3 regions of the Pantoea sp. SGAir0215 genome follow, and region 2 is predicted to be linked to each of the others. Evidence: riboswitches for the same ligand, from Rfam matches in the RefSeq annotation. Region 2 holds a riboswitch; each other region holds the start of a gene.
The links. A riboswitch is a leader RNA that binds a small molecule or an ion and turns the genes downstream of it on or off. The one in region 2 is predicted to bind thiamine pyrophosphate.
Positions count from the first base shown of each region.

Region 1: it holds a riboswitch for thiamine pyrophosphate, as region 2 does, so the genes downstream of both, thiM (hydroxyethylthiazole kinase) here and thiB (thiamine ABC transporter substrate binding subunit) in region 2, are expected to answer to the same signal.
Region 3: it holds a riboswitch for thiamine pyrophosphate, as region 2 does, so the genes downstream of both, C1N64_RS22185 (FAD-dependent oxidoreductase) here and thiB (thiamine ABC transporter substrate binding subunit) in region 2, are expected to answer to the same signal.

Region 1 is NZ_CP028031.1:3,441,670-3,451,763, reverse strand. Features, by position in the region: gene metG (methionine--tRNA ligase) at 43-2,076, opposite strand; gene apbC (iron-sulfur cluster carrier protein ApbC) at 2,249-3,361, shown strand; gene C1N64_RS16065 (GNAT family N-acetyltransferase) at 3,358-3,813, opposite strand; gene ahpC (alkyl hydroperoxide reductase subunit C) at 4,149-4,712, shown strand; gene ahpF (alkyl hydroperoxide reductase subunit F) at 4,785-6,353, shown strand; gene C1N64_RS16050 (AEC family transporter) at 6,401-7,360, opposite strand; gene C1N64_RS16045 (hypothetical protein) at 7,452-7,649, opposite strand; TPP riboswitch at 7,950-8,046, shown strand; gene thiM (hydroxyethylthiazole kinase) at 8,081-8,869, shown strand; gene thiD (bifunctional hydroxymethylpyrimidine kinase/phosphomethylpyrimidine kinase) at 8,866-9,666, shown strand; gene C1N64_RS16030 (GntR family transcriptional regulator) at 9,695-10,094, opposite strand, start outside.
Region 2 is NZ_CP028031.1:1,336,277-1,346,370, reverse strand. Features, by position in the region: gene leuD (3-isopropylmalate dehydratase small subunit) at 1-177, shown strand, start outside; gene C1N64_RS06285 (MFS transporter) at 250-1,428, opposite strand; gene sgrR (HTH-type transcriptional regulator SgrR) at 1,682-3,343, shown strand; TPP riboswitch at 3,379-3,483, shown strand; gene thiB (thiamine ABC transporter substrate binding subunit) at 3,527-4,513, shown strand; gene thiP (thiamine/thiamine pyrophosphate ABC transporter permease ThiP) at 4,489-6,099, shown strand; gene thiQ (thiamine ABC transporter ATP-binding protein ThiQ) at 6,083-6,784, shown strand; gene C1N64_RS06260 (DedA family protein) at 6,781-7,545, opposite strand; gene polB (DNA polymerase II) at 7,713-10,073, shown strand.
Region 3 is NZ_CP028032.1:250,522-260,615, reverse strand. Features, by position in the region: gene C1N64_RS22205 (ABC transporter ATP-binding protein) at 1-1,392, shown strand, start outside; gene C1N64_RS22200 (helix-turn-helix domain-containing protein) at 1,405-1,953, opposite strand; gene C1N64_RS22195 (AzlC family ABC transporter permease) at 2,056-2,721, shown strand; gene C1N64_RS22190 (AzlD domain-containing protein) at 2,718-3,038, shown strand; TPP riboswitch at 3,116-3,235, shown strand; gene C1N64_RS22185 (FAD-dependent oxidoreductase) at 3,374-4,318, shown strand; gene thiS (sulfur carrier protein ThiS) at 4,303-4,500, shown strand; gene C1N64_RS22175 (thiazole synthase) at 4,503-5,261, shown strand; gene C1N64_RS22170 (HesA/MoeB/ThiF family protein) at 5,271-6,233, shown strand; gene C1N64_RS22165 (GNAT family N-acetyltransferase) at 6,256-6,720, opposite strand; gene C1N64_RS22160 (LysE family translocator) at 6,780-7,382, opposite strand; gene C1N64_RS22155 (VOC family protein) at 7,435-7,809, opposite strand; gene C1N64_RS22150 (YybH family protein) at 7,875-8,246, shown strand; gene C1N64_RS22145 (ASCH domain-containing protein) at 8,270-8,683, opposite strand; gene C1N64_RS22140 (DsbA family protein) at 8,743-9,294, opposite strand; gene C1N64_RS22135 (flavin reductase family protein) at 9,638-10,094, shown strand, end outside.

The DNA of each region.
Region 1 (10,094 bases), 2.1 Mb from region 2:
GAACGGCCCTTCCTGCCATCAGATGCAGGAAGGGCGAACGCCTTATTTAACGGGCATACCCGGCACTGCGCCACTGTCGACAGACAACACGAACAGGTCTTTGCCGCCCGGCCCCGCAGACAGCACCATGCCTTCCGAGACGCCAAAGCGCATTTTACGTGGTGCCAGGTTCGCCACGATAATGGTCATTTTGCCAACGAGTACGGCCGGGTCAGGATAGGCTGCACGGATACCAGAGAAAATCTGGCGCTTCTCGCCGCCCAGATCCAACTCCAGACGCAGCAGTTTGTCTGAGCCGTCCACCAGTTCCGCTTTCTCAATCAGTGCCACGCGCATATCAACTTTGGCAAAGTCATCAATCGTGATGGTATCGCCAATCGGCGCATCCGCCAGTGGGCCGCTAACCGTCGGTTTACTGGCTTCAGCCGCGTCGGCTTTCGACGCTTCAATCAGGCCCTCGACTTTCGCCATCTCAATGCGACCATACAGGGCTTTAAACGGCGCAACCTGATGGTCGAGCAGCGGCTGCTGAATGGCGTCCCAGCTGAGTTCGCTGTTCAGGAAAGCTTCGGCTCGCTCGCTCAGCGACGGCAGCACAGGCTTCAGCCAGGTCATCAGCACACGGAACAGGTTAATGCCCATGGAGCAAATAGCCTGCAGATCGGCATCACGGCCTTCCTGCTTCGCCACCACCCACGGTGCCTGCTCGTCAACATAACGGTTGGCCAGATCGGCCAGCGCCATAATTTCACGAATCGCCCGGCCAAATTCACGGCTTGCCCAGGCCTCGCCAATCTTTTCGGATGCGTCCAGGAATGTTTGATAAAGCGCCGGGTCGGCCAGTTCTGCGGACAGCTTGCCGCCAAAGCGTTTGGTGATAAAACCGGCATTACGTGACGCCAGGTTGACCACTTTGTTCACAATGTCGGCGTTGACGCGCTGAACAAAATCTTCCAGATTCAGGTCGATGTCATCAATACGCGAAGAAAGCTTGGCCGCATAGTAATAGCGCAGGCTGTCGGCATCCAGATGCTGTAACCAGGTACTGGCTTTAATAAAGGTTCCGCGCGATTTCGACATTTTTGCGCCATTTACGGTCACATAGCCATGCACAAACAGGTTGTTGGGTTTGCGGAAGCCGCTGCCTTCCAGCATGGCAGGCCAGAACAGGCTGTGGAAGTAGACGATGTCTTTACCAATGAAGTGGTACAGCTCTGTGGTGGAATCCTGCTGCCAGAATTCGTCAAAACTGATGTCGCCGCGTTTGTCACACAGGTTCTTAAACGCGCCCATATAGCCGATCGGCGCATCCAGCCAGACGTAGAAGTATTTGCCCGGCGCGCCAGGAATTTCGAAGCCAAAGTACGGCGCATCACGGGAAATATCCCACTGTTGCAGACCGGATTCGAACCACTCCTGCATTTTATTGGCGACCTGCTCCTGCAGTGCGCCAGAACGCGTCCAGGCGCGCAGCATTTCGCTGAACGACGGCAGGTCAAAGAAGAAGTGCTCGGAATCACGCAGCACAGGGGTTGCACCGGACACCACAGATTTCGGATCGATCAGTTCGGTCGGGCTGTAGGTCGCGCTGCACACCTCGCAATTGTCGCCGTACTGGTCAGGCGCTTTACATTTCGGGCAGATGCCTTTCACGAAACGGTCAGGCAGGAACATGCCTTTTTCCGGATCGTACAGCTGAGAAATCGTGCGGTTCTTAATGAAACCGTTCTCTTTCAGGCGACCATAGATGAGCCCGGCCAGCTCACGGTTCTCGTCGCCGTGCGTTGAGTGATAGTTATCATAGCTGATGTTAAAACCGGCAAAATCTGTTTCGTGCTCGTGTTTCATTTCAGCAATCATCTGTTCCGGCGCAATGCCCAACTGCTGAGCCTTCAGCATGATCGGCGTGCCGTGGGCGTCATCGGCGCAGATGAAGTAAACCTGATTGCCACGCATTCGCTGATAACGCACCCAAATGTCCGCCTGAATATGCTCGAGCATGTGGCCGAGATGAATTGAGCCGTTAGCGTAAGGCAGGGCGCAGGTTACCAGAATTTTTTTTGCGACTTGAGTCATAGTTTGCGTAGCTTTCAGTTAAGTAAAAAACGGGCTTAGATGGTAACCGATGGGCACAGCCGCGTAAACATAAGGGATTTCCCGCCGCGCGGCCCGTGAAACGATCGGCATCTGATAGTATTGTTACTACATCGTTGAAAAACAGCATAAGCACAGCAGAAAAGGAGTGGGGATGACAGCGCAATCCCGGGAACCACATACACCAGAAGCCTTACGCGCCGTTGTGGCCGGCGTTCTGAACGGCTTTGAGCATCCGACGCTGCAACGTAACCTTATTACCCTGAAGGCGCTGCATCATGTGGCGCTGCTGGATGGGACGTTGCATATTGAACTGCGGATGCCTTTTGCCTGGCACAGTGCGTTTGAGACGTTAAAAGCAGACACCAGCGCTGAGCTACTGCGTCTGAGCGGCGCGCAGGCCATCGACTGGCGGTTAAGTCACGAGATTGCTACGTTGAAACGCGTGAAAAATCACCCTGGTGTTAACGGCGTGAAGAACATTATCGCGGTCAGCTCGGGTAAAGGCGGCGTGGGCAAATCGAGTACCGCAGTTAATATGGCGCTGGCATTGCTGGCCGAAGGCGCACGTGTGGGTATTCTGGATGCCGATATTTATGGCCCGTCCGTGCCCAACATGCTGGGCTGTGAAAAAGAGCGCCCGACCTCGCCTGACGGCACCCATATGGCGCCGATCATGTCCCATGGTCTGGCAACCAATTCCATCGGCTATCTGGTGACCGACGATAACGCGATGGTGTGGCGCGGCCCTATGGCCAGCAAAGCGCTGATGCAGTTACTTACCGAAACCCAGTGGCCCGACCTGGATTATCTGGTGCTGGATATGCCGCCAGGAACCGGAGATATCCAGTTAACGCTCGCGCAGAGTGTGCCCGTCACCGGTGCGCTGGTGGTCACTACGCCACAGGACATCGCGCTCATTGATGCACGCAAAGGCATGGTCATGTTCGAAAAGGTTAACGTCCCGGTGCTGGGCGTGGTGGAGAACATGAGTATCCACGTCTGCAGCCAGTGCGGTCACCATGAGCCAATTTTTGGTACCGGCGGGGCGCAACGGCTGGTGGACGACTATGGCACGCGGCTGCTGGCACAGCTTCCCCTGCATATTCATCTGCGTGAAGATCTGGATGATGGCGAGCCAACGGTGATTCGTCGGCCGGACAGTGAATTTGCGATGCTGTACCGTCAGCTCGCCGGACGTGTGGCCGCCCAGCTTTACTGGCAGGGCGAGGTGATTCCCGGCGATATCGCCTTCCGCGCGCTTTAACCCTTCTGCGCGTCGCTCTCATAGTGCGACGCCGGGGGATAATGCATTAACAGATAGCCGCCTTGATCGCTTTCACCCTGGGAAATCACTTTCCAGCCATGTTGCAGGTAAAACGTCTGGGCGGCCTTGTTCATTTGCAGACACTTCAGCGCGCCGGTTGATGTAAAGCGTGACTGGACGGCCTCAAGCAGTGCACTGCCCACGCCGCGCCCCTGATAATCAGGATCCACATACAGGCTGTGTAAGAAATTATCGTTTTCCATCAGACCCGCGAATCCTGCCCGATGCCCGTCCAGCTCAGCCACTAAAACGGTTTCGCCGAGTATCACCTGATCGAAGTCTTCCAGCTGCCAGTCATCGTTGGCGATCCAGTCCCAGTTATGCCGACGGGCCGCCAGAAACAACGTCCGCAGGAAAGGACGGTCGGCCTCTGCAAATAATCGAATATGCACATCAAGCTCCGTTAAACATCTTTTAACAACCCTGGCAGGGATTCTCAAAAAAGTAAAAGCAGAACAAATGTCATCACTTTCCTTGTACACTGCCCGACGGTGCTTTATGGGAAAACAGCAAACGGCCTTCAGTTAACGCACAGGGGTTATTGCCTGGAAGCACGCAATATATCTTTTTGCGGGTAAATGAAGGTAAGAAAAGCGGTTTTTTCCCTTAACGATCAACGCGATCGGCGTTTGATAGCTTTCGTTTATTTTATTGATAACGAGGGCTTATTAGATGTTGGCCCGGAAAATTTGTAAGCTGCATCACATATTTTAAAGGAGGCCATCACATGTCCATTATCAACACCAAAATTAAGCCGTTCAAAAACAGTGCATTTAAAGACGGCCAGTTTATCGAAGTAACCGAGAAAGACGTTGAAGGTAAATGGAGTGTTTTCTTCTTTTATCCGGCTGACTTCACCTTTGTTTGCCCAACCGAACTGGGCGACGTCGCGGATCACTATGAAGAGTTCCAGAAACTGGGCGTGGACATCTACTCAGTGTCTACTGATACCCACTTTACCCACAAAGCCTGGCACGGCTCTTCTGACACCATCGCAAAAATCAAATATGCGATGATCGGTGACCCAACTGGCGCGCTGACCCGCAACTTCGACATCATGCGCGAAGATGAAGGTCTGGCTGACCGTGGTACATTCATCGTTGACCCACAGGGTGTTATCCAGGCTGTAGAAATCACCGCTGAAGGTATTGGCCGTGATGCGTCTGACCTGCTGCGCAAAGTGAAAGCGGCGCAGTACGTGGCTTCTCACCCTGGTGAAGTGTGCCCGGCCAAATGGAAAGAAGGTGATGCGACTCTGGCGCCTTCGCTGGACCTGGTTGGCAAAATCTAATTTCCGCATCGCAACGTCGATCATTTTCTCATCGGGTGCTTCGGCACCCGATTTTTTGACCAGGAACTCACTATGCTTGATACCAATTTAAAAACGCAGCTCAAAGCTTATCTTGAGAAACTCACCAAGCCTGTGGAGTTGATTGCAACGCTGGATGATGGCGCAAAATCAACCGAGATTCGCAATCTGTTGGTCGATATCGCGAGCCTGTCTGACAAGGTCAGCTTTAGTGAAGAGAACGATCGTCAGGTGCGTAAACCCTCATTTTTAATCACTAACCCTGGTGCGGATCACGGCCCACGTTTTGCGGGTTCGCCGCTGGGTCATGAATTTACCTCACTGGTGCTGGCGCTGTTACAGACCGGTGGGCACCCGTCCAAAGAAGCACAAAATCTGCTTGATCAGATTTCGGCGCTGGATGGGGATTTCCATTTCGAAACCTATTATTCGCTGTCCTGCCACAACTGTCCGGATGTGGTACAGGCTCTGAACCTGATGGCGGTCCTGAACCCACGCATCAGCCACACCGCGATTGACGGTGGCCTGTTCCAGAACGAAATTCAGGAACGGAATGTCATGGGCGTGCCGGCGGTTTTCCTGAACGGCAAAGAGTTTGGTCAGGGCCGCATGAGCCTGGCGGAGATCGTCAGTAAAGTCGACACCAATGCTGACAAGCGCGCAGCAGAAGCGCTGAATAAACGCGAAGCCTATGATGTGCTGATTATTGGCAGCGGTCCCGCTGGCGCAGCGGCCGCCATCTATTCTGCCCGTAAAGGCATCCGCACCGCCCTGATGGGTGAGCGTTTCGGCGGACAGGTACTGGATACCGTTGATATCGAAAACTATATTTCCGTGCAGAAAACGGAAGGGGCCAAACTGGCTGGCGCACTGCGTGCCCACGTTGACGATTACAGTGTTGATGTGATTGACAGTCAGAGCGCGATTAAACTGATTCCGTCTGCGGCGAAAGGCGGCCTGCACGCCATTGAAACGGCGTCAGGTGCCGTACTGAAATCCCGTAGCATCATCCTGGCGACCGGCGCGCGCTGGCGCAACATGGGCGTGCCGGGGGAAGAGCAGTACCGTACTAAAGGTGTGACCTATTGCCCGCACTGTGACGGTCCGCTGTTCAAAGGTAAACGCACTGCCGTCATCGGTGGCGGTAACTCCGGCGTGGAAGCGGCTATCGATCTGGCTGGTATTGTTGAACACGTCACATTGCTGGAATTCGCCAGCGAAATGCGTGCAGACAAAGTGCTGCAGGACAAACTGCGCAGTCTGAAAAACGTGGATGTGATCCTGAATGCACAAACCACCGAAGTGAAAGGCGACGGCAGCAAAGTTACCGGCCTGCAATATCTGGATCGCACCAACCAGACAACCCATGAACTGGCGCTGTCAGGCATTTTTGTTCAGATTGGCCTGCTCCCTAACACCACCTGGCTGGAAGGGGCGGTTGAGCGCAACAAGATGGGTGAAATCATCATCGATGCAAAATGCGAAACCAGCCTGAAAGGCGTTTTCGCAGCAGGCGACTGCACCACGGTGCCTTACAAGCAAATCATCATTGCCAGCGGTGAAGGGGCAAAAGCCTCGCTGAGCGCTTTTGATTACCTGATTCGCACCCAACCTGCACACTAAGTTTTTCGGTGCAAAAGCCAGCCCTGTAACCTGTGTTACAGGGCTTTTTAGTATCCGGCCAGCGTCATTAACATCATCCACAACGGCGTGGTTATCGCGGCAAAAAGGGTGGAAAGCAGCATACTGGCGGCCGTGGGGCCGGTAATCACGTTAAATTTCTGCGACATCAGGTAGACATTCACACCGACCGCCATCGACCCCAGCAGCACCACCACTTTACTTTCCAGCGCAGGCAGACCCGTCAGCCAGGCGATTGCCCAGACACACAGCGGCTGCAGAATCAGTTTCAACGCACAAATCGTGTAACTCTCTTTCAGGCCTTCCCGCACCCGGTAGTGCGCCAGGCTCATGCCGAGAGTGACCAACGATAAGGGTGCGGCGATGGACGCCAGCATGCGCAGCGGTTCAGCGGCGATGGCGGGAAGAGGCCGCTGCAACAGGCTCCAGGCGGTGCCTGATAAGATGCCAATAATTAACGGATTCCTGAGCACGCTAATCAAGGTGCGCTTAAAGCCCTGAAGGGAAAAACTGCCCTGTTTCGACCATTCCACCGAGACGGTGAGTAATGTCCAGAGGATCAGACTGTTAAATACCAGGACCAGCGCAACCGATGGCAAGGCACCGGGGCCCAGCAGGACGGTAGCGACCGGAATACCCAGCATAACGTTATTTGAAAAGACACCGCCCAGGGCAAAGACCGAACCGGCCACGCCATCCAGATGAAACAGACGCGAGGCAAGGATTCGGCCCACGATAAACACCAGCAGACAACTGCCAAAGAATGCCAGAAGCAGGCGCACATCGACTGCGGGACTGTTGTAAAAGTCACTCATGATGCGAAACAGCATGCAGGGCAGGGCAACGTTAAAGACAAACCGGTTCATGCCTTCGCTGATGCTCAGCGGCCATTTGCCCCATTTCGTCAGGCAATAACCCAGGAAAATAAGAATAAACAGCGGGGCTGACAGGTAAATCTGGTGTCCTAATGTATCCAGCAGGAAGGGCATAAGCGTAAGCAGTCCAGTGACTCAGTAAGGGCAAGACTACCAAATTGCGTCGGCCGCGTAACCTGGCAAAACGTGTACCCGACCCGCGAATTTACCCCAGCCAGCGGCGCGCCTGGTCATCACTGATATCGCGATAATACACCCGATGGATAACCGCATCGCAACGCTGACAACGGGCAGAAAGATAAGTGGAATAATAGTGTCGGCCAGAAGGAGAAAGGGCACCCTGACGGGTAATGGTGATGTCAGTCCATCGGTGACGATGAGGGATAAGCGCTAAAAATCGCATCATGCTTCCTGTCAAGTATGAAGTGTTCTGGTAATTTTTAACTACGTGATATGAAGATTTATTGTTGCGATGTTGTAGGCAGGTGTTTGTTATTGCTGGGCATTCTGATAATGGTGAAGGATATAATTTACTTGCGTAAATACCTTTACTGCTCTGACGTGCAAATTTTAAGCCCGCAGCATTAAGCCTTTTTTCGTGCGGTGGGGAGTTGATCCGGATCATGTAAAAGTCTCGCCCGCCAGGTTGAAAAAAGAATAAGCACCTTGCTTAAATTTAGGGGCTTACTTATTCTTCTCTGCGTAACACGACTCGGGGTGCCCTTCTTTGTGAAGGCTGAGAAAAACCCGTATTACCTGATCTGGATAATGCCAGCGTAGGGAATTCTGATGCCTGACCGCATTCGCCTTCTTGTCCGCCGGTTGGGAGTTCTGATGACACATCAACCGCACCATCTTTCTGATGCGCAATGCGCGCCCATCCTGCAACAGTTTCGCCGTCAGTCACCGCTCGTGCACTGCATGACCAATGATGTGGTGCAAATGCTCACGGCTAATGTCCTGCTTGCTCTGAACGCGTCACCTGCCATGGTCATCGATCGCGAGGAAGCGCCGCAGTTCAGCGGTATCGCGGATGCACTGTTAATCAATGTCGGCACATTAACGCACGAACGCCAGCAGGCCATGGCCGCGGCAATCGAGGCGGCTAATCTGGCAGGCACGCCCTGGACGCTGGACCCGGTAGCGGTGGGCGCACTGACGTTGCGTACCCGGTTTTGCCAGCAGGTGCTGATGCAGTCGCCTGCCGTGATTCGCGGCAATGCTTCCGAGATTCTGGCGCTGGCCCAGCAGGCTGACGGCGGACGTGGCGTGGACAGTCTGCACGCCGCCGAAAGCGCCCTGCTGGCCGCCCAACAACTGGCGCGGGAGTATCAGACCTGTGTGGTGGTCACTGGCGAGGTGGATTATGCCACCGACGGGATGCGTACCCTGTCGATCGTCGGCGGATCGCCCTTAATGACGCGGGTGGTCAGCACCGGCTGTGCGCTGTCTGCGGTCGTCGCCGCCTTTGCCACCCTGCCGGGTGACAGACTGATCAATATCGCCAGCGCCTGTCGGGTGATGGCACTGGCCGGAGAGAAAGCCGCACAGGCATCAACCGGGCCGGGCAGCTTTGCACCGGCGTTTCTGGACGCGCTCTGGACACTGGAGGCCGCCCTGTGAAACGCATCAATGCTTTAACGATTGCCGGTACCGATCCCAGCGGCGGTGCCGGGATTCAGGCCGACCTGAAAACCTTCTCCGCACTGGGCGCTTACGGCACCAGCGTGATTACGGCCCTGGTGGCGCAAAATACCTGTGGCGTACAGTCGGTGTACCGTATTGATCCTGATTTTGTCAGCGCACAGCTGGATTCCGTTCTTGATGACGTGCGCATCGACAGTGCAAAAATTGGCATGCTGTCCGACGCGGCGATCGTGGAGCGGGTGGCGGTTGGCTTGCAGCGCCGGGCAATCCCGTTTGTGGTGCTGGACACGGTGATGGTGGCCAAGAGCGGCGATGCCTTACTGAGTCCTGATGCCATTGCCTGTGTCCGCGAGCGCCTGTTGCCACAGGTGTCACTGATCACACCTAATCTGCCCGAAGCCGCCGCGCTGCTCGAATGCCGTATGGCCAGCAATGAGAACGAGATGCTGACGCAGGGCGATGCCCTTCTGGCGCTGGGTTGTCAGGCCGTGCTGATGAAGGGCGGACATCTGGATCATGGCGAAAGTCCTGACTGGCTGATCACGCCAGCGGGGCGGCAACGGTTCAGCACGCCTCGGGTGAAGACGCGCCATACGCACGGTACCGGTTGTACGCTGTCTGCTGCGCTGGCGGCCCTGCGCCCACGGCACAGTGACTGGGCGGAGACGGTTAATGAAGCCAAAACCTGGCTACAACAGGCCCTGCTGACAGCCGATTCGCTGGAGGTGGGCCACGGGACTGGACCTGTGCATCATTTTCATCAGTGGTGGTAACGGCTTCGCTCAGCGATTGTACGGCGCGCTACTCAGCCTCGAACCAGTCACGGTTTTGCCTGATCACGGGCGCGAGCGAAAACATCATTGCCTGCAGATGGTGACGCAGGGCGGTTTCTGCCTGGTCCGCATCGCGCGCTTTCAGGGCGGCAAAAACGGCTTCATGTTGTTCGATCAGCGTTTCAGCGGGCGCGACCTGATTCAGGGTGAGATAGCGCACCCGGTCCATCGTCGCCTTGATGTTTTCAATGGTTTCCCATGCCAGCATACAGTCGATACTCTCCGCAATCAGACGATGGAATTCATCGTCCAGGCTGAGAAACATCTGGCTGTCGCCCCGGGCGGCAGTGATGCGCTGGAGCTGCAGATTATGCTCCAGCGCCATCAGTCCGCGCTGGCTTGTTTCCCGCGCTGCGCGGCGTATCACG
Region 2 (10,094 bases):
TTCGAAGTGGATCTGGAAGCGCAGGTGGTTAAAGCCGGCGACAAGACCTACAGCTTTAAGATTGATGATTTCCGTCGCCACTGCATGCTGAACGGACTGGACAGCATCGGCCTGACGCTGCAGCACGAAAGCGCGATTTCAGCTTACGAAAATAACCAGCCCGCCTTTATGCGCTAAGCTTCGTTATCACCGTACGGCCCGGTCTGCTGACCGGGCTTTTTTTTGCCCTGCGCATCTCACAGGCGCGGATCACGCCTCTTTGACTCTTCTGATCATCACCAACGTAACCAGCGAAATCGCTGCAATCACCCAGTACACACTGCCGTGCCCAAAATGTTCAACCAGCGCACCCTGACATAGCCCCGCCAGGATAATCCCGGTCGAAATGCTGTTAGTAAACAGGGTGGTGGCCGCGCCCGCCCGTCCAGGCATCAGATCCTGAAACCACAACATGCCAATGCCTGCGACCACGCCGATAAACAGGGCGTTAAACACCTGCAGGATCAGCAGCGCCAGATGGCTGTGAAACAGGATAAGGCCGCTGTAGAACACGACGGCAGCAGCCACGGCGGCGGCCATCATATTCCGCTTGCCCCATCGTTTGGCGTAAAAGCCCGCCACGATCATGACCGGGATCTCCAGCCCTGCAGCCGTGCCCATTAAGATTCCGGCCAGATTTTCAGGTAAGCCCAGATCCGTACTGATCCATAACGGCATGTCGATGATATACATGGTGTTGCAGGTCCACATCAGCGTCGATGCGGCAAACAAAATACGCACATCACGAATACGCCAGCCACTCAGCGGAATTCCGCCTGACTGCATCAGGGACGCGGTGCGCGGCACCGAGGGCACCGTAAACCAGATCAGCAGAAAACAGAGAAAAAACAGCCCGGCGGCCACGCTGAACAACGTGACAAAGCCAAAATTCAGCGCCAGCGCAAATGACAATGGCGGGCCAATCACCCAGGCCAGCGAGACCTGAGCACGCATGACAGAGCTGAACATCACCACTTCGCGCGAAGCACTGTCGGCATATTCACGCGCCAGGGCAAAAAGCTGCGGCATGGCGACATTCGCCAGCGACGACAGCAGTACGCCCAGCGTTATCAGCGTCAGATAATGGCGGGTAAAGGCGAACAGGAGCGCGTTTGCCAATGCCAGCATGCAGCACAGCAAGATGATATTGCGGCGATCGCCGACCCGGTCAGAACGTTTTGCGATCATCATGCTCACCACAATCCCGGCAACGGCATTGAGGGTAAAAAACAGCCCAACCCACAGCGGCGGCACCTGCACTTCTCGCGATAAAAACAGGCTCAGCGTCGGTGCCTGAAGCGCGCCCGCTACGCCGAGGATAAAGGCGGTCACCATAAAAGCGAAAAACACTGGATTGAAACGGCGCGAGAATGCTAACAAAGATTTCATGCCTTATCCCTGACAGAACAACAATAGAAACGGGAAGCGTGTCCCCCGACCATAACCTGCAACGTAAAAAAAACCAGCAGAATAACTCTGCTGGCAAAATCGTAGCACACTACTCAGAAGGGACGGGCATCGCTGCCGTCCATGTCAGAGCGCCATCCATCGCTGAATGCCTCCCGCTCTTCCAATGCGAGAAAGTTTGCCTCTAAAATAGGGCAGGAAAAACAGAGCAGGTTTCAGAGGGAGTTCCTCTTTTATGTCGTCATCACGTCTGAAGCAGCAGTTCATTCGTCTGTGGCAGAGCTGTCAGGGGCAATCGCAGGAAACCACCCTGGTTGAACTGGCCGACGCCCTGCACTGTTCACGTCGCCATATGCGGAACCTGCTTAACAGGATGCAGGAAGCCGGCTGGCTCACCTGGCAGGCGGAGGCCGGACGGGGCAAGCGATCCGTGCTCACCTTCTGCTACACCGGACTAACCTTGCAGCAGCAGCGCGCTGAAGACCTGCTGGAACAGGATCGTATTGATCAACTGGTGCAGCTTGTCGGCGATAAAGATCAGGTCAGACAGATGATCAGCGCGCATCTGGGCCGCAGTTTCCGGCAGGGAAAACATATTCTGCGCGTTCTCTACTATCGCCCTCTGCTCAATCTGCTGCCTGGATCGCCCCTGCGTCGGTCAGAAACCCATATCGCTCGCCAGATTTTTAGCGGTCTGACACGCATAAATGAGGAAAAGGGGGAAATCGAAGCCGATATCGCTCATCACTGGCAGCAACATTCGGATCGACACTGGCGCTTTTATTTACGTCCGGCTATCCGTTTCCATCATGGCCGGGAACTCGACATGGACGATGTGATTGCCAGCCTTGAGCGCCTGCGCCAGCATCCGCTGTTTTGCCATCTTCAGCGACTTGACTCCCCTGCCCCCTGGACGCTGGATATCTATTTAGATCAGCCCGACCGCTGGCTACCCTGGCTGTTGGGCAGCGTCAGCGCCATGATTCTGCCGCGCGAGTGGCCCGATATGCGCGATTTTGCCCGTCAGCCCATAGGGACAGGGCCCTATCGGGTCATCCGCAATCAGCAAAGTCAGCTGAAGATCGAAGCCTTCGACGACTACTTTGGCTATCGCGCCTTGATCGATGACGTGTCGGTATGGGTGCTGCCCGAAATCAGTGACGAAGTGGTTTATGCCGGTGTTCGCCTGCAGGGCGAACAGGCCGATGAGAAACAGGAAGAGAGTCGGCTTGAAGAGGGCTGCTACTTTTTACTGTTTGACCAGCGCTCCGCGAAGGCAGGCGAACCGGGCATTCGACGCTGGCTTAGCTTCCTGCTTAACCCCATTGCCTTACTGAACAATGCTGATCTGGGTTACCAGCGTTACTGGTTTCCTGCTTACGGCCTGCTGCCCCGCTGGCACCACCGGCGTGATTTGACACCGGTAGAAAAACCCGCAGGCCTGACGCACCTGACGCTGACCGTTTATAACCAGCACATTGAGCACGTCAGTATCACCGATGCCTTGCGTCCACTACTGGCGCAACACGATGTGACGCTGGACGTGCGTGAGGTCAGTTATGAATCCTGGCATCAGGGCACAGGTGAAAGCGATATCTGGCTCGGCAGCGTCAACTTTACCCTGCCCCTGGACTATTCTCTGTTTGCGCTGTTATACGAAGTCCCGTTGTTGCAGCACTGCCTGCCGGTGAACTGGCAGCAGGATGCTGCGCGCTGGCGTGAGAAAACGCTCCCCCTTGCTGAATGGGCGAAACAGCTGGTTGAAAGCAACTGGCTTCATCCGTTGTTTCATCACTGGCTGCTGCTGGAAGGCCAGCGCAGTATGCGCGGAGTACGGATGAATACGCTGGGGTGGTTTGACTTTAAATCCGCCTGGTTTGCACCGCCCACGCTGTGATCCTTTCCCGGCGGGCATTAAATGACTAGAATGTGACGTTCTCAACGGGGTGCCTCTTTCCATCATGTCAGAGCGCTGAGATATACCCGTCGAACCTGAATCGGTTAATGCCGACGTAGGGATTTGAGAGGCAACTTTGCTCAGATCCTTTGCGACTCAACCCTGCCGCTATAGGAGCGCAAAGTGTTAAAAAACGTCCTGCCCGTGCTGCTGTTACTCTCTGCCCCGGTCTTCGCGGCCAAACCTGTCCTGACGGTTTACACCTATGATTCATTTTCCGCTGACTGGGGACCGGGTCCGGCCGTTAAAAAAGCCTTTGAAACCCAGTGCGGTTGCGAACTGAAATATGTGGCCCTGGAAGACGGGGTTTCGCTGCTGAATCGCGTCCGTCTGGAAGGCAAGAACAGCAAGGCCGATGTGGTCTTAGGGCTGGATAACAACCTCCTGCAGGCCGCGCAACAAACCGGGCTGTTTGCCAAAAGCGACGTTGATACCGGTAAATTGCAGGTTCCCGGCGGCTGGAAGGACACCACCTTTGTGCCCTTCGATTACGGCTACTTCGCGTTCGTCTATAACAAAAACACGCTGAAAAACCCACCAAAGAGCCTGAAAGAACTGGTCGAAAGCCCCGAAAAATGGCGCGTGATTTATGAAGATCCCCGCACCAGCACGCCGGGCCTTGGCCTGCTGCTGTGGATGCAAAAAGTCTACGGAGACAAGGCGCCTGAAGCCTGGCAAAAGCTGGCAAAGAAAACCGTCACGGTGACCAAAGGGTGGAGTGAAGCCTACGGTCTGTTTCTGAAAGGCGAGAGCGATCTGGTGTTGAGCTATACCACGTCGCCGGCTTATCACATTATTGAAGAGAAGAAGGATAACTATGCCGCGGCACCGTTTGCCGAAGGCAACTATCTGCAGGTGGAAGTGGCAGCCCGCCTGGCTAACAGCAAACAACCAAAACTGGCAGAGCAGTTTATGCAGTTCATGGTCACGCCCGCTTTCCAGAATACGATTCCAACCGGCAACTGGATGTACCCGGTGATCAAAACCGACCTGCCTGCAGGCTTTGCTTCACTCAGCGTGCCGAAGACGGCATTACAGTTTTCGCCTGAAGCCGTCGCCAGCCACCGTTCACAATGGGTCAGCCAATGGCAACGCGCCGTGAGTCGCTGATCCCCTTCTGGCTGATTCCGGGTTCACTCGCCACGTTGCTGCTTTGCAGCGTGGCGTTGTCAGCTTTTGCTGCACTGTGGATGGCGGCCCCGGCGACCGACTGGCGCGCGGTTCTGCAGGATACCTATCTGCATCATGTGATTGGCTTTTCATTTACGCAGGCGCTGCTTTCCGCCCTGCTCTCTTTGCTGCCGGCCATTCCGCTGTCCCGGGCTCTCTATCGACGCCGTTTTCCTGGCCGTCAGGGATTATTACGCCTGTGCGCCATGACGCTGGTCTTGCCGGTGCTGGTCGCGGTATTTGGTCTGCTCACTGTCTATGGTCGGGTGGGCTGGCTGGCCCGGCTTTGCGCCTGGCTTGGCGTGGACTATCACTTCTCGCCTTACGGGCTTCAGGGCATTTTGCTGGCCCATGTTTTTTTCAACCTGCCGCTGGCCACGCGCCTGATGCTGCAGGCGCTGGAAAGCATTCCGGCCGAACAGCGTCAGCTTGCTGCACAGCTGAATATCCGTGGCTGGCATCACTTTCGGCTCCTTGAATGGCCGTGGCTACGTCGCCAGTTACTGCCTACCGGTGCGTTGATTTTCATGCTCTGCTTCGCCAGTTTTGCCACGGTGCTTTCACTGGGTGGCGGGCCGCGGGCCACCACTATCGAACTGGCCATTTTTCAGGCTTTAAGTTATGACTACGATCCGGGACGCGCCGCACTCCTGGCGTTGATTCAGCTTGGCTGCTGCCTGGTGCTGGTGCTTCTCAGTCAGCGCATCAGTCACGCCATTCCCGCTGGCAACACGCAGCGCCAGGGCTGGCGCGATCCGCAGGATTCCGTGCTGGCGCGCATCAGCGACATCGCCCTCATCGGTTTAGCCTTGCTGTTACTGCTACCGCCCCTGATCGCAGTGATTATTAATGGCCTGGACGGCGGACTGCGCGGCGCCTTGCAACAACCGGCGTTGTGGCAGGCAACATTCACCTCACTGCGCATCGCCCTGGGCGCTGGCGTGCTGTGCGTGTTACTGACGACCATGCTGCTCTGGAGCAGCCGCGAACTGCGCCTGCGCCAGCGTAAACTTGCCGCACAATTTATGGACACCAGCGGCATGCTGATTCTGGCCATGCCGGGTATCGTGCTGGCAACCGGCTTTTTCCTGCTGCTGAATGCCACAACAGGGCTGCCCGATGCGGCGGATGGCGTAGTGATGTTCGCCAATGCACTGATCGCCATTCCCTATGCCCTGAAAGTGCTGGAAAACCCGATGCGGGATATCGCAGAACGCTACAACCACCTGTGCGGTGCATTAGGGATCAGCGGATGGAACCGCCTGACGCTGATAGAACTCCGTGCACTGAAGCGGCCACTGGCACAGGCGCTGGCGTTTGCCTGCGTACTGTCAATTGGAGACTTTGGCGTCGTGGCGCTGTTCGGTAACGCCGATTTCCGTACGCTGCCTTTCTACCTCTATCAGCAGATTGGTGCCTATCGCGGGGCCGACGGAGCCGTTACCGCATTACTGTTGCTGGTGCTCTGCCTGTCTCTGTTTACTCTGATGGAAAAATTACCGGGTCGCCATGCTGACACTGAATAATCTGACTTACCTGTATCAGCATTTGCCGATGCGTTTTTCCCTTCACGCCGGGCGCGGCGAACGGCTGGCGATTCTTGGTCCAAGCGGCGCGGGTAAGAGTACGTTGTTAAATCTGATTGCCGGCTTTCTGCCCGTCAGCCAGGGCAGTCTGATAATGGATGGCGTCGATCATACCCACAGCGTGCCCGCTCAGCGCCCGGTATCGATGCTGTTTCAGGAAAACAACCTGTTTCCGCATCTCAGCGTGGAACAGAATCTGGGGCTGGGCTTACATCCCGGGCTCAGGCTGACTGCGGACCAGCGTCAGCAGGTAGCCACCATTGCACAGCAGGTCGGGCTCAGTGAGATGCTGTCGCGCCTGCCAGGCCAGCTCTCAGGTGGACAACGTCAGCGCGTAGCGCTGGCACGCTGCCTGCTGCGCGAGCGGCCGGTATTACTGCTGGATGAACCTTTCTCGGCGCTTGATCCGGCACTGCGTGGCGAGATGCTCAACCTGGTGCGTACCGTCTGCGAAGCCCGTGAAATCACATTACTTATGGTGTCGCACAGTCTTGAAGATGCGCAGCAGATTGCGCCACGCAGCGTGGTGGTGGTAGATGGACGGGTTTACTGGGATGGCGCAACGGACCGGCTGCTGTCAGGGGACGTGCGGGAAGCCGATGTGCTCGGCATCCCACGTCGTTAACCGATAAAGACCTGCCACAGCAGGTGGCGGAAAACTGGCATCATCGGGTGAAACTGAATACCGACGAAGGCCGCAACGGCCACGACCAGGCCCAGTGGCGCGAGCCAGCGCAGTCGTTCAGGCGGCAAATACGCGGTGGCCCAGTCGCGGGTCTTTTCACCGCGCCACCAGCGCCAGCACAGCCAGCATCCCAGCCACACCACAAGGGCAACGGCAACCAGCAGCCAGATAAAGTGACCGCCCTGGGCTTCTTTCGGGACATCAATCGCCACGCCTGCCAGAATCCCCGGCAACAGATAAAGCGGGGGCCATAAGATACAGCCGATCAGATTGGGGGGCAGAAACTTGCGTACCGGCAATTCCAGCATACCTGCCGCCAGCGGGATCAGCGGGCGAGTGGGGCCCACAAAACGGCCGACCAGAATGGTAAACATGCTGTGCTGATACAGCGCATGTTCGGTTTTATCCAGCAGCCCTTTGTATTTTTGCAGGTATTTCCAGCGATGAAGCGGCCCCTGAAATTTCCAGCCAATCCCGTAAGAAACCCAGTCGCCAAGCAGACAACCGACGAAGCCAGCGGCCCAGGCGGGATACAAACCGATCTGCCCACTGCCCACCAGCGCGCCAAGGCTCGCCATCATCACGGTGCCGGGGAGCAGCAGCCCCACAAACGCCAGTGACTCCAGAAACGTCACCAGCGCCACGGCAAACAGCGCCCACTCCAGCGACTGTGTAATCAGGTGTTGAACCCAGGCTTCCATATCAATCCTCAGAAAAAGCAGAAGGCTGGATTGTCCAGAGCAGACATCACAGCGTCAAGGCAAGAATTGTAGGCCAATATTGACAAAACGCACCGGGAGACACTGTATAAATACCCATGTTATACTTTTTAATCGCATGTCCGATTCGCTATCAGCCTGGAGAATACGTGAATAAGCCCCGCGCAGGGTTTCTGCTGAGCCGTCACTGGCGCGATACGCCGCAAGGCACCGAAATTACGCTCTGGCTGGCCACCGATGACGGTGCTCAGCGCGTCGTGCTGCCCGTGCAGGAATCGGTGACGTTTATTCCCTGCGAGTACCAGGCGCAGGTCGAAACGCTGCTACAGGACGAGCGCCAGGTGCGCATGCAGCCTCTCCAGTTAACCGATTTTCGCCGCCGGCCGGTATTTGGCCTTTACTGCCGCCAGCATCGCCAGCTTCAGTGGATTGAAAAGAAACTGCGCGAAAACGGCATTCCCCTTTACGAATCCGATATTCGTCCGCCTGAACGCTATCTGATGGAACGGTTTATCACCGCGCCCGTGTGGTTCGATGGTGACGCGCAGGGCGATGCGCTGGTTAACGCCCGGCTCAAACCGCATCCTGACTACCGCCCACCGCTGAAATGGGTCTCTCTGGATATCGAAACCACCCAGCATGGCGAGCTTTACTGCATTGGCCTTGAAGGCTGCGGCCAGCGTCAGGTTTACATGCTGGGACCGCCTAACGGCGATGCCAGCGCACTGGATTTCGAACTCATTTACCTGGAAACCCGCCCTCAACTGCTGGAGGCGCTCAATCGCTGGTTTGCCGACCAAGACCCCGATGTGGTGATCGGCTGGAACGTGGTGCAGTTTGACCTGCGCGTTCTGCAGAAACATGCCGACCGCTATGGCATTCCGTTACGCCTGGGCCGCCAGCAGGCTGTACTGGAATGGCGTGAGCACGGTTTTAAACCCGGCGTGTTTTTTGCCCAGGCGACAGGTCGGCTGATCATTGACGGTATTGATGCGCTGAAATCCGCCTTCTGGGATTTCCCCTCTTTTAGTCTGGAGTCGGTTTCACAACAACTGCTCGGCGAAGGCAAAGCTATCGATAACCCGTGGCAGCGCATGGAAGAGATCAACTGGCGTTTTGCCAACGATAAACCGGCGCTGGCACGCTATAACCTGAAGGACTGCGAGCTGGTCACACGCATCTTCCATAAAACCGAGATCATGCCGTTTTTGCTGGAGCGCGCCGCCGTTAACGGGCTGGCGGTCGATCGCCACGGCGGCTCTGTGGCGGCCTTCAGCCATCTGTATATTCCCCGCATGCATCGGGTCGGTTTTGTCGCCCCCAATCTCGGCGATGTTGCGCCGGAAGCCAGCCCCGGCGGCTATGTGATGGATTCCCGGCCAGGCCTGTATGATTCCGTATTGGTGCTGGATTACAAAAGTCTTTATCCCTCGATTATCCGCACCTTTCTGATCGATCCCGTCGGCCTCATCGAAGGGCTGGCGCACCCAACGGATGCGGATTCGGTGCCCGGCTTTCGTGAGGCGCGCTTCTCACGCGAAACGCATTGCCTGCCCGCGATTGTGGAACAGATTTGGCAGGGACGCGAAACCGCGAAAAAACAGGGCAATAAGCCCCTGTCGCAGGCCCTGAAAATCATTATGAATGCGTTTTATGGCGTGCTGGGCACCAGCGCCTGCCGCTTTTTTGATCCTCGCCTGGCCTCGTCGATTACGCTGCGCGGTCATGCCATCATGCAGCAAACCCGCGAGCTTATTGAAGCCGAAGGCTATGATGTGATCTATGGCGATACGGATTCTACCTTTGTCTGGCTCAAGTCCGCCCGGGATGAAGCCGAGGCGGAAGCAACAGGCCGCGCACTGGCTGCGAAGGTCAATGACTGGTGGCGTGAACATCTCCAGCAGCAATATGGCCTGACAAGCGCACTCGAACTGGAATATGAAAATCACTTTTGCCGTTTCCTGATGCCAACCATTCGCGGTGCCGAACAGGGCAGTAAGAAACGCTACGCGGGATTAATTCGTGAAGGCGACAGTGAACGTATGGTATTTAAAGGGCTGGAGTCCGTCCGGACCGACTGGACGCCACTGGCGCAGCAGTTTCAGCAGGAACTCTACAGCCGGATATTTCATCGTCAGCCTTGGGAAGAGTACGTCCGCACGACCGTGACACAGCTGCTGGCGGGCGAACTGGACGATCAGCTCATTTATAAGAAACGCCTGCGTCGTCCGCTGAAGGAGTATGAACGCAATGTGCCGCCTCACGTGCGCGCCGCCCGTCTGGCGGATGAACACAACCGTAAACTGGGTCGGCCGCTGCAATATCAGACCGGTGGCCGTATTCGCTATGTGATAGCGACGGGCGGCCCCGAACCCGTTGAAGCCCGGACCACGCCGCTCGACTACGATCACTACGTTACGAAACAGCTGCAACCTGTTGCCGAAGGCATTTTGCCTTTCGTCGAGGGTGACTTTGCTACACTGATTACCGGGCAACTGGGGCTTTTTTGACAGGTGACGAATGCCCTGCCA
Region 3 (10,094 bases), on a different contig from region 2:
CAGGTCGCCGTCTTCGCGGATACCTGCATTGTTGAGCCTGTAAGTCTGATCATCCATCCCGGCAGGCCCGTCACCTTCATTGGTGAGACAGGATCGGGAAAAAGTTTGTTTGCGCAGGCGATTTTCGGCGCCTTACCCGACGGACTGCGCGCTGAAGGAACGGTAGTCATTGACGGGCAGCAATATAATCTGCGAACCGATCTGACAGCACTCCGTGCGCTGTGGGGACACCGTATTGCCGCTCTACCTCAGGAGCCCTTGCTGGCGCTTGATCCGACGATGCGTGTGAAAGGCCAGACAGAAGAGGGTTATCGGTACATACAGGGGTACACGCGTCAGGGCGCGCAGCAGGCGGCAGGTTTGGCGCTGGACTCGCTGGGGCTGGCCCACGCGGCAGAGCGTTTCCCCTGGCAGCTTTCCGGTGGAATGGCCCAACGGGTGTGCTTTGCCGCTGCGCGGGCGGGCGGTGCCACTCTGCTTATCGCGGATGAACCGACGAAAGGACTGGATGTGGCGCGACGGGACGAAATTGGTGACATGCTCAACCTGGCCGTAGCCCGCGGCGAAGCCTTGCTGACCATCACCCATGATATCGCGCTGGCCAGGCAGTTAGGCGGTGACATTGTCGTGATGCATAAGGGAAAGGTGATTGAGCAGGGCAATGCCACGCAAGTCCTGAATGCGCCGCAGAAGGCTTATACGAAACAGTTGCTGGCCGCCGAACCCCATGCCTGGCCACCGGCCACGTTGTTGCCCTGTGATGACACCCTCGTATTACGGGCCGAAGGGCTTACTCTGAAACGCGCCGGGAAAACGTTGTTCCGCAATGTAAATTTATGCTTTCGCGCCGGTGAAATCGTTGGGCTTTATGGTGAGAGCGGCAGTGGCAAAAGCAGCCTGGGAGATACGCTATCGGGCTTGATTAAGCCCGATAAGGGAACGATAACCCGACCGGGCAGGTTTCATCCGTTGCGTTATCAAAAACTGTACCAGGATCCTTCTGCGGTTTTTCCACCGGATATCACTATGGCCCAGATCATCGACGATCTGCTGCAGCGCCACACAATTCCGGTGAGGCGACGTGATGAGCGGATGCGCCAATTGGGGCTCGGACAGGCGTTGTTAGACCGTCCGGCTTCAGGATTGTCAGGCGGTGAGCTTCAGCGGTTTTCGCTGCTTCGGGCGATGTTGCTGAATCCCGTGTTCCTGTTTGCCGATGAACCCACGTCGCGTCTCGATCCTGTGGTTCAGCAACAGACGCTGGCCTTACTGACTGATCTGGCCATGCAGCAACGCTGCGCCATTCTGCTGGTCAGTCATGATCTCACGCTACTTGAGAGGAGTGCACATCGGGTCATTTCCCTTGATGCGATTAGCCTGCCTGATGACTGAGGCAGAGCACCCTCAGATGTGCTCCATGACCAGCACGGCCAGCGTATCCGGCTCCAGCGCACGAAAAATATGTTCAGTGTCGCCGGGATAGCTGATGTAGTCGCCCGGTGCCAGTTCGACGGGCGAGTCTGTGGGCCCGACCAGCGCGCGTCCCTGAGTCAAGATGAGATGCTCAATGGTGTTCGGCGAATGCGGTTGCGAGCGGCGCTCGCTGCCGGGCTGGATGTTTAGCAGATAGATATCCCGTCGCGCGCCGGGCGGACAGGTTGCCAGCAGGACGGCTTTATAATCCGCCTGCTCGGCGGCAACGGCAGGGCCTTCACCGCGACGAATAACCTGCAGGCGGTTCGCTTCCGGCTCCATCAGGCGGGCAAACGGAATATTCAGGGCAACGCAAAGTGACCACAACGTCTCAATGCCAGGATTACCGTTCCCCGCCTCAAGTTGAGAGAGGGTCGATTTTGCTATGCCGGCCCGACGCGCGACTTCTGCGAGAGTCAGTCCTGCCCGCTGGCGCTCTCTGACTAAACTGCTGGCGATAATATCAATGGGTGTACTCATCCTGCATCCTGTTCGTTATGGCGAACGTATCGTTCATCTTGTAATGCTGCTGCGGTCCGTTCATTATAATGGGTATATCGTTCGTTATGGGATCTAATCGTGATGCTGGATAAAAAAGGGACGCTGGACAAGGGCGTGATAAAAGCCATTTTCCTTGTCTGTCTTGCCGATGGCATTGTTGGCCTGTCATATGGTTCGCTCGCTCTTGCAGAAGGTTTTCCGTTTTGGGTGCCGCTGGCGTTATCGACGCTGGTGCTGGCGGGGGCGTCTGAATTCCTGTTTATCGGTATCGTGGCGGGCGGTGGCAGTCCTCTCACGGCGGCAGCGGCGGGGCTGTTGGTCAATGCGCGTCATCTTCCTTTTGGTATCACTGTCAAGGATTTGGTCGGTCAGGGCAGACGGGGTCTGCTAGGATGCCACATCATGAATGATGAAAGTGTCGTGTTTGGCATTTCCCAGCCTACGCTGGCGCAACGTCGCCAGGCATTCTGGATATGCGGCATCAGTATTGGCGTAATCTGGCCTGTGACCGTAATGGCTGGCGCGGCGATAGGGCAGTTTATTCCGAATGTGTCTGCTATCGGCCTGGATGCGGTCTTTCCCGCGATCCTGATTGCGCTAATCTTTCCTGCCTTACGCAAAGCGCGCACCCGCATTCCTGCTATGACTGGTGCGTTTTTGTCGCTGGTGGTCACGCCTTTCGTACCTGCCGGTATGCCCGTATTGTTTTCCTTGCTTGGCCTCTTTACATGGAGATCGCGCAAATGAATCACGCCATGATTATTGCAGGTATTGCGTTGCTGGCTGCTGGCACCTACGCCATCCGTTTCGCGGGTGTTAAACTCGGCAATCGTCTGCCCGTCAGTGAACGAACCCAAAATATGTTATCCGATGCTGCCACTGTACTGCTGCTTGCGGTTGCGGCAACCACCACGCTGTTTGAAGGCCAGCATTTTGCAGGGATGGCCAGAGTGCTGGGCGTCGGGTTTGCCCTGTTCCTTGCCTGGCGTAGAGCTCCGCTGATTTTCATTATTCTGGGCGCGGCCTGCATGACGGCGTTGTTGCGCTACATGGGTGTACCCTGAATGCGCTATTTATCTTGCCGGACCCGGCGATAAATTGCGTGTCAGCCTTGACGAACAGCGTCGCTTAAAATACAACTAGAACCCGTCAGGGGAGTCTCGCCAGAGAGACTGAGAGGCTAATAGCGCCATGCGCGGCTTAGCGACCCTTAGAACCTGACCCAGTTGATACTGGCGTAGGAAGACGGGCATCTGCGCATCGCGTAGATGCTTGCCGCAGAGCCTGTTTCTGTCAGGCTTGTGCTTTTTCCCTTCTTGTATCGCGGGTCTCTGAGAGCTAACAGAGAGGCCAATGTGACTATCCTTATTCCGTTTTTACCCCATCAGGATGGCGGACAATGAGCCGCTGGTCAGTGCTGGGCAGCGGTGTATCCGGACTCTGTATCGCGACGTTACTGGCCGAACACGGCGAGAAGGTTGAAGTCATTACGCAACCGAATTGTCAGGCGGCGTCCTACTGGGCTGGCGGCATGCTGGCACCCTGGTGTGAGGCAGAAAGTGCGCCTCAGCAGGTCGTTGAATGGGGACAGCACGCTGCAGCGTGGTGGGCAGCCCGCGTAAGTGGCGTTGAACAGCAGGGCACACTCGTACTCGCGCCACCGCGTGACAGCGCCGAACTTACCCGGTTTGCCAGCATGACCCTAGCGCATCAGTGGGTTGCGCCAGGTGACATCGAACCCGCGCTGGAAAACCGCTTCGCCCGGGGATTATTTTTCCCGGCTGAAGCGCATCTCGATCCGCGTCAGGCAATGCAACAGTTACGTGCACGTCTGGTCAGCGCGGGCGTCAGTATTCACGCTGGCAAGCCCAGCGGACGCATTATTGATTGCCGCGGTATTCATGCGCGTGAGGCACAGCCAGCCTTGCGTGCGGTGCGGGGCGAAATGCTAATACTGCAAACGGATGAGATCACGTTTTCCCGACCTTTACGCCTGCTGCATCCCCGTTTTCCTTGCTATCTGGTTCCCCGGGCGCAGGGGCACTTTATGCTCGGGGCCACCATGGTTGAGAGTCAGGATACCAGCCCCATCAGCGCGCGCGCCATGATGGAGCTGCTGAGCGCTGCTTACAGCATTCATCCTGCGCTTGCCGAAGCGCGCATTATCGAAAGCGGGACGGGGTTACGTCCTGCTTATCACGACAACCTCCCCGACGTGCGTTATGAAAACGGTGTCTTTTCCATTAACGGTATGTATCGCCATGGCTTTTTGCTGGCACCGGTTATGGCCGAAAAGCTCATGCATCAACTTGCAACAGAGAGACTACTATGCGAATCGAACTAAATGGTCGTGCTATCGAGACGAAAGCCGGGACGCTTGCGGAGTTGTTAGAAGAGCAGGGCATTGACGCTGGCTGTGTGGCCAGTGCCCTCGATGGAACCTTTGTTCCCAGAGAGCGCTATGCCTCACAGTTGCTTGAGGCCAACTGCCGTCTGGAAGTGCTGTCGCCAATGCAGGGAGGTTGATCATGTTTTACGACTACAAGGGCGACTCCCGTTTTTTACTGGGTACGGCCGGTTATCCCTCACCGGATATTCTTCAGCAGGCTGTTGTGGCCTCCGGTGCGGATATCATCACGGTCAGTCTGCGTCGGGAAGGGAATCAGGGTGGGGCCTTTCGCGATTTACTGAAAACGCTGAATAAGCGCGTGTTACCCAATACAGCGAGTTGCCATACCGTCAGGGAAGCCGTCACGACGGCGCATATGGCGCGCGAACTGTTTGCCACGCCATGGATCAAACTGGAAGTGATCGGGCACGCGGATACCCTGCAACCGGATCCATTCGCCCTGGTGGAGGCCGCCCGTATTTTATGTGCCGAAGGTTTTCATGTTTTTCCTTACACCACAGAAGATCTGATTGTGGGCGAAAAACTGCTGGAAGCGGGCTGTCAGGTGCTGATGCCCTGGGGCGCGCCCATTGGCTCGGGGCAGGGGCTACGCAATATTGACGGTTTACGCACCATGCGTGCCTGGTTTAAAGACGTTCCGCTGATCATTGACGCAGGGATCGGTGCTCCCAGCCAGGCGGCGCAGGCGATGGAGCTGGGCTTTGATGCCGTGTTGCTGAATACCGCCGTCGCGAAATCCCACGATCCGGTACGCATGGCGGGAGCGTTTGCCAGTGCCATTCAGTCAGGACATCAGGCGCGGTTGGCCGGCATGATGGAACGTCGGGATATGGCGGTCGCCTCCACGCCCGTTTTTGGTCTGGCGCAGTTCAGTTAAGGAGCGAAAATGTCGCGATATCAACGACAGACTATGTTGCCCGAAGTCGGGGATGAGGGGCAGCAGGCGCTGGCTGCAGCCCGCGTTCTGGTCGTGGGCGCGGGTGGACTCGCGTCAACCCTGTTGCCCCTGCTCGCAGGTGCCGGCGTGGGCTATATCCGGCTGTATGATCATGATGTCGTGACGCTGCATAATTTGCATCGCCAGACGTTGTTTACCGTTGCCGACATTGGCGAGCCCAAGGTTTTCTGCGCGCAGCGTGCGCTGGCGCAACGCAATCCTGACATACTCATCGAGCCGCATGTTGATGCCCTGCGTGCCAGCATTATCGATACGGCAATGACAGGGATTGATTTGGTCATTGACGCCGCAGACAATTTTGCAGTGACCTATCTGCTCTCCGACAACTGCTATGCCCGACGAATTCCCCTGGTGAGTGCCTCAGTGCTGGGAAGACAAGGCTATGTTGGCGGATTCTGCGGCGGAGCGCCCAGCTATCGCGCGCTGTTTCCCCGTTTACCCAAAGCATCAGGCAACTGCAACACTGCGGGGGTTTTAGGCCCGGCGGTCGCCACCTTAGGCGCCATGCAGGCTCAGATGGCGCTCAGCATACTGCTAACGCTGTCGCCGTCACCGTTAGGGTGCATGATTAACTGTGATTTTGTGTCATGGCAACTGCGTCAGTTCCGCTTTGATGCGGCACCGGAACCGGAAAAACCCGGGATTCCGTTTATTGATCCTGCCTTGTTGACGCCAGACGACTGCGTGGTGGAGCTACGTGGGATGGATGAAGCCCCCGTGAGCGTCAGCACGAATGCTGAGAGGCTACTGCCACAGGATATTGCCTGCTGGCAACCGCCCGCGGATAAGCGCATTGTTCTGGTCTGCGCCAGCGGCATGCGTGCCGCTCAGGCCGCGCAGGCACTGGAGGCGCGTGGCTGTGAGCGGCTGGCCATCATCGCCGACCGCTAAATCTGACGGAAAAGCAGGCTTATCAGGCCCGGTCTGAACGACGGGCCTGATAGATATCGGGTCGGGTAATCGTCCAGGCGTAATCGGGCCGGTTGACGGGCTCGTAACCGAACTTTTTATATAGCCATGGCGCGGTTGAGGTGAACAGTAGCATCCTGCGAAGTTTATCCACGATGGGATGGGACTGACAGCAGGTAATCAGCCAACCTCCCAGACCTGCGCCCTGATACTCTTCCAGCACGTAGACATCACATAAATAGGCAAAGGTGGCGTAATCAGTAACAAAGCGGGCAAATCCGATCTGCTGTTGATGATGAAAAAGGCCAAAATTTAAGCTGTTCTCTACCGACAGGGCCACGGTTTCTCCATCAATACCGGCTGCCCATGTTGAGCGGGTGAGATAGCGATGAATCGCCTCAATATCCATCCTTGCGCGATCTGTCGTGATCAGATAATCGTCTTTATACCATTGCTGAACGGCTACCATCTGTTTCCCTCTGCCTTCCGATATGAATGAAAGTTATGATGACCGCGTTGAGCTGACGATCAGGATACCAGGTTGTGTACGGCAATCACTATCAGCAAAAGGCCCCCTGCCATGTTTACATAGCGTTTCAGAACAACGGGATTCACGCTTTGCGCTGAAAAAACCAGTAGCTGGCTGATAAGCGTGAGCCAGAGACACATCACTACAATGTGTACGGTGGCCAGGCTCAGGAAGGCAGCCAAATCGGTTCTGTCGCCTGTAAACTGGGAAACCACCGTCAGGTAGAACAGGATAGCTTTAGGGTTAATGACGTTGGCCAGCCAGGCGCCTTTTATCGTCACCGCGCTGTCCATAGCGTTCAGCGTAAAGGTTTTTGTCTTTATCCCGGTGATAAACAGCAGTCCGCCAAGCCACAGTAAATAAACGCCCCCCACGATTTTTAACCAGGTGAACAGTGTGGATGACGCCACCAGCGCCGTCGACAGCCCCAGTCCAATCAGCAGCGCGTGCGTGTAAATACCCAGCGCAGTGCCGAACAGTGTTTTAAACAAGCCTCTGTAGCCTGATGTAAGTGCACTGTTCATCGCCAGAGTGAAACTCGCCCCAGGTGACAGCGCAATCGGCAACAGTGCAGGCAGAAAGCCAGCGAGATTAATATCCAACGGCTCTCCGTTTACAAGGCTTTTTCGCTGCGTGTACAGAACCGGTCATACACTATGACGGATTGTAAAAAGCACACAGCTTGTTACCGGTGGGATCTCTGAGATAAGCGACACAGCGACCATCGGTTTCTCTGATATGCGGTGGGGATTCAGCCGAGGTTCCGCCGTTTTCGAGACCCTGCTGATGCCAGCGGAAGACGGCGTCAGATGAGGGCATCGCAAAGCCAATGGTTCCGCCATTGGCAAAGGTGGCCGGTTGACCATTAATGGGCTTAGTGACAATAAAACGCTGGTTATTTTTCGAATAAAAAGGGCGGCCTATGGCATCAATTCCCTGCTCTTCACACGCTATTACGGCAAAAATGGCGTCATAGAATTTTTTTGCCTGCTCAATATCGTCTGTACCAACAACCATATGACTAAACATGATTAACTCCTTTTAACATCGGTAAGCATATACTTAACATACCCGCAATGCGTGCGGAAGAGCTGATGAATGAGCTACCTGTTTTACAGGTTATCAGACGATGCGACAGGGCGATGACTTCCCGTGATTACGACGCATTGATGCAGCACTATGCAGAGGGTGCCAGCCTGGTGGTAAAGCCGGGAATGAGGGTAACGCGCAAGGCCATTGTTCAGGATAAGCGGGTGGTTGAGCAGGGCCGAATGGCGGTCATTGAGAGGGGGAAAACGGCGCTGGTGATCATGGAAACCGTGCTGCGTTATCCCTGTCAGCAGGAAAACCATGTTGAAACGACCCGGCGCGCCACCTATTTGTTTCGCCGGGACAGCGATGGTCAATGGCGCTGCACCGTTGATTCGGCCTGCTGCCCCGGAATGAAAACGCCCGTTCGGATGTAATACGGGCGCGAACGGGCGGTTTGTCAGATGACTTCCACCAGCTGGAAGGTTTCAAAGATCAGCTCCATTTCGGGACTGAATCCGCCGTTGCGCTGGAAGAAGCGTTGATGTTCACGCTGCCAGTATTCAAGACTCAGGTCGCCTTCTCCTTCCATCATGGCCATTTCCGGCGTGACGCGATCAAAGCGCGTCAGAAAAAGCCCGGTCGTTCTGACGACGCACAGCGGTTTTTTCTCGCCATCTAAAATAATGTTGTAACCGCCAGGCAGCGGCCTGACGTCGTCATCGTACCAGCCCTGCAACGAGCTGCAGGTGGCAATTTTCTTCCCGGTCAGGACCAGGGTCGCCAGTTCATTCGCCAGCTCAGGTGAATCGCCAAATGACCACGACAGTGCGCCAGGATATTTAGCCTTTATTTGTTCCACATTCATTGTCATGGGAATATTACGTCCGTTTATGGGTTATCCACTCAGTTTGTGTGCATCGCAGGGGAATATCAGGCCAGAAGGCGTTCTGCCCACTGTTCAACCGAATCGCCGCTGCCGATATCGGGCTGGACCAGACCATTAATCATGAAGGTTGGCGAAACATGAATCCCGTTCTGACGGGCATACTTACAGTGCCATTTCACCAGATTTTGTAAGTCAGGGCGATCGAAAGCCGCATAAGCATCAATGCCGCTGTAATCCCTGAGCCGTGCCAGGAGTTGGTTAGGCGTGGTGTCCATGTTAGGACCACGGCAGTGGTCAGTGAACTCAAACGCTTCGCGGTGATCGGCCACCGCCTGGAGGACGGCTTTAGCCGCCGCTTTACCTTGTACTGAGGCGGCAAGAATATAGCGCACAATAACCCCGGAATACATATGCCAGGGCTGGGACTGAAGATGGACTTTAAGCGTCATCTTATCTTCTCCGACCAGGCTCAGGAGCGCATCCAGCTTATTGAAAGCCCGAACGGAGAAAGGGCAGGTGGGCTCGATAAAAACTTCAAAAAGATGAGGCCCATGACCCCAGGTAAGCGGTTCTGCCCGTAGTGTTTCATTGTTCATAGCGGCTCCTGTTGTAAAGCATGAAAGTTGGCTTCAATGACTGTGACAAACTTAGCCAGGTTCTGCCAGTGCAGACCTTATTTTAAACCGATAAGGATTAATCTCATTTCTCCCACATCAAACCAAACCAAACTAGAATTAGCTATCCGGCGGTTTCGCTTTAAAGGCCAGCACTATCAGATTTCATCAATGTTAAATCATGATATTAAACATTATTTTTAACGTTAAGGCACAAAGCGGCAAACTGAAGCGAAATAAAAGCCGCTAAGGTAACGCGCTTTATTCCCTGATATTGGGGTTCAGTCGCGTCATTTATGCCTGGTTCAGGTCTGAGGAACACTGCATGTCGCATTTTCGTCCGGTAGCGCTGGAACACGCAAGCCGTCTGCTTAATCACGGTCCCACGGTGTTAATTACCAGTCGCGACAGTCAGTCAAAGCGCCGCAACATCATGGCCGCAGCCTGGTCGGTACCCGTTGAGTTCACACCAGCAAGAATGGCTATCGTTGTGGATAAATCCACATTGTCACGTGAGATCATTGAAGCCAGCGGGGCATTTGGCATTTGTGTACCGGCGGCGGGTTTTGTGGATATGGCTTATGCGGTGGGCAGCACGTCCGGGCGCGATCAGGACAAGTTTGCCGACTTCGCTATTCAGGCACACGAAAGTCCGCACTATGGCGTGCCGTTGCTGGAAGAGAGCTGTGTCGCGTGGATGGAGTGCCGTCTGCTGCCTGAAACGGAAGCGCAACAGGCCTATGACACGCTGTTTGGTGAGGTGATCACTGCGGCGGCTGACA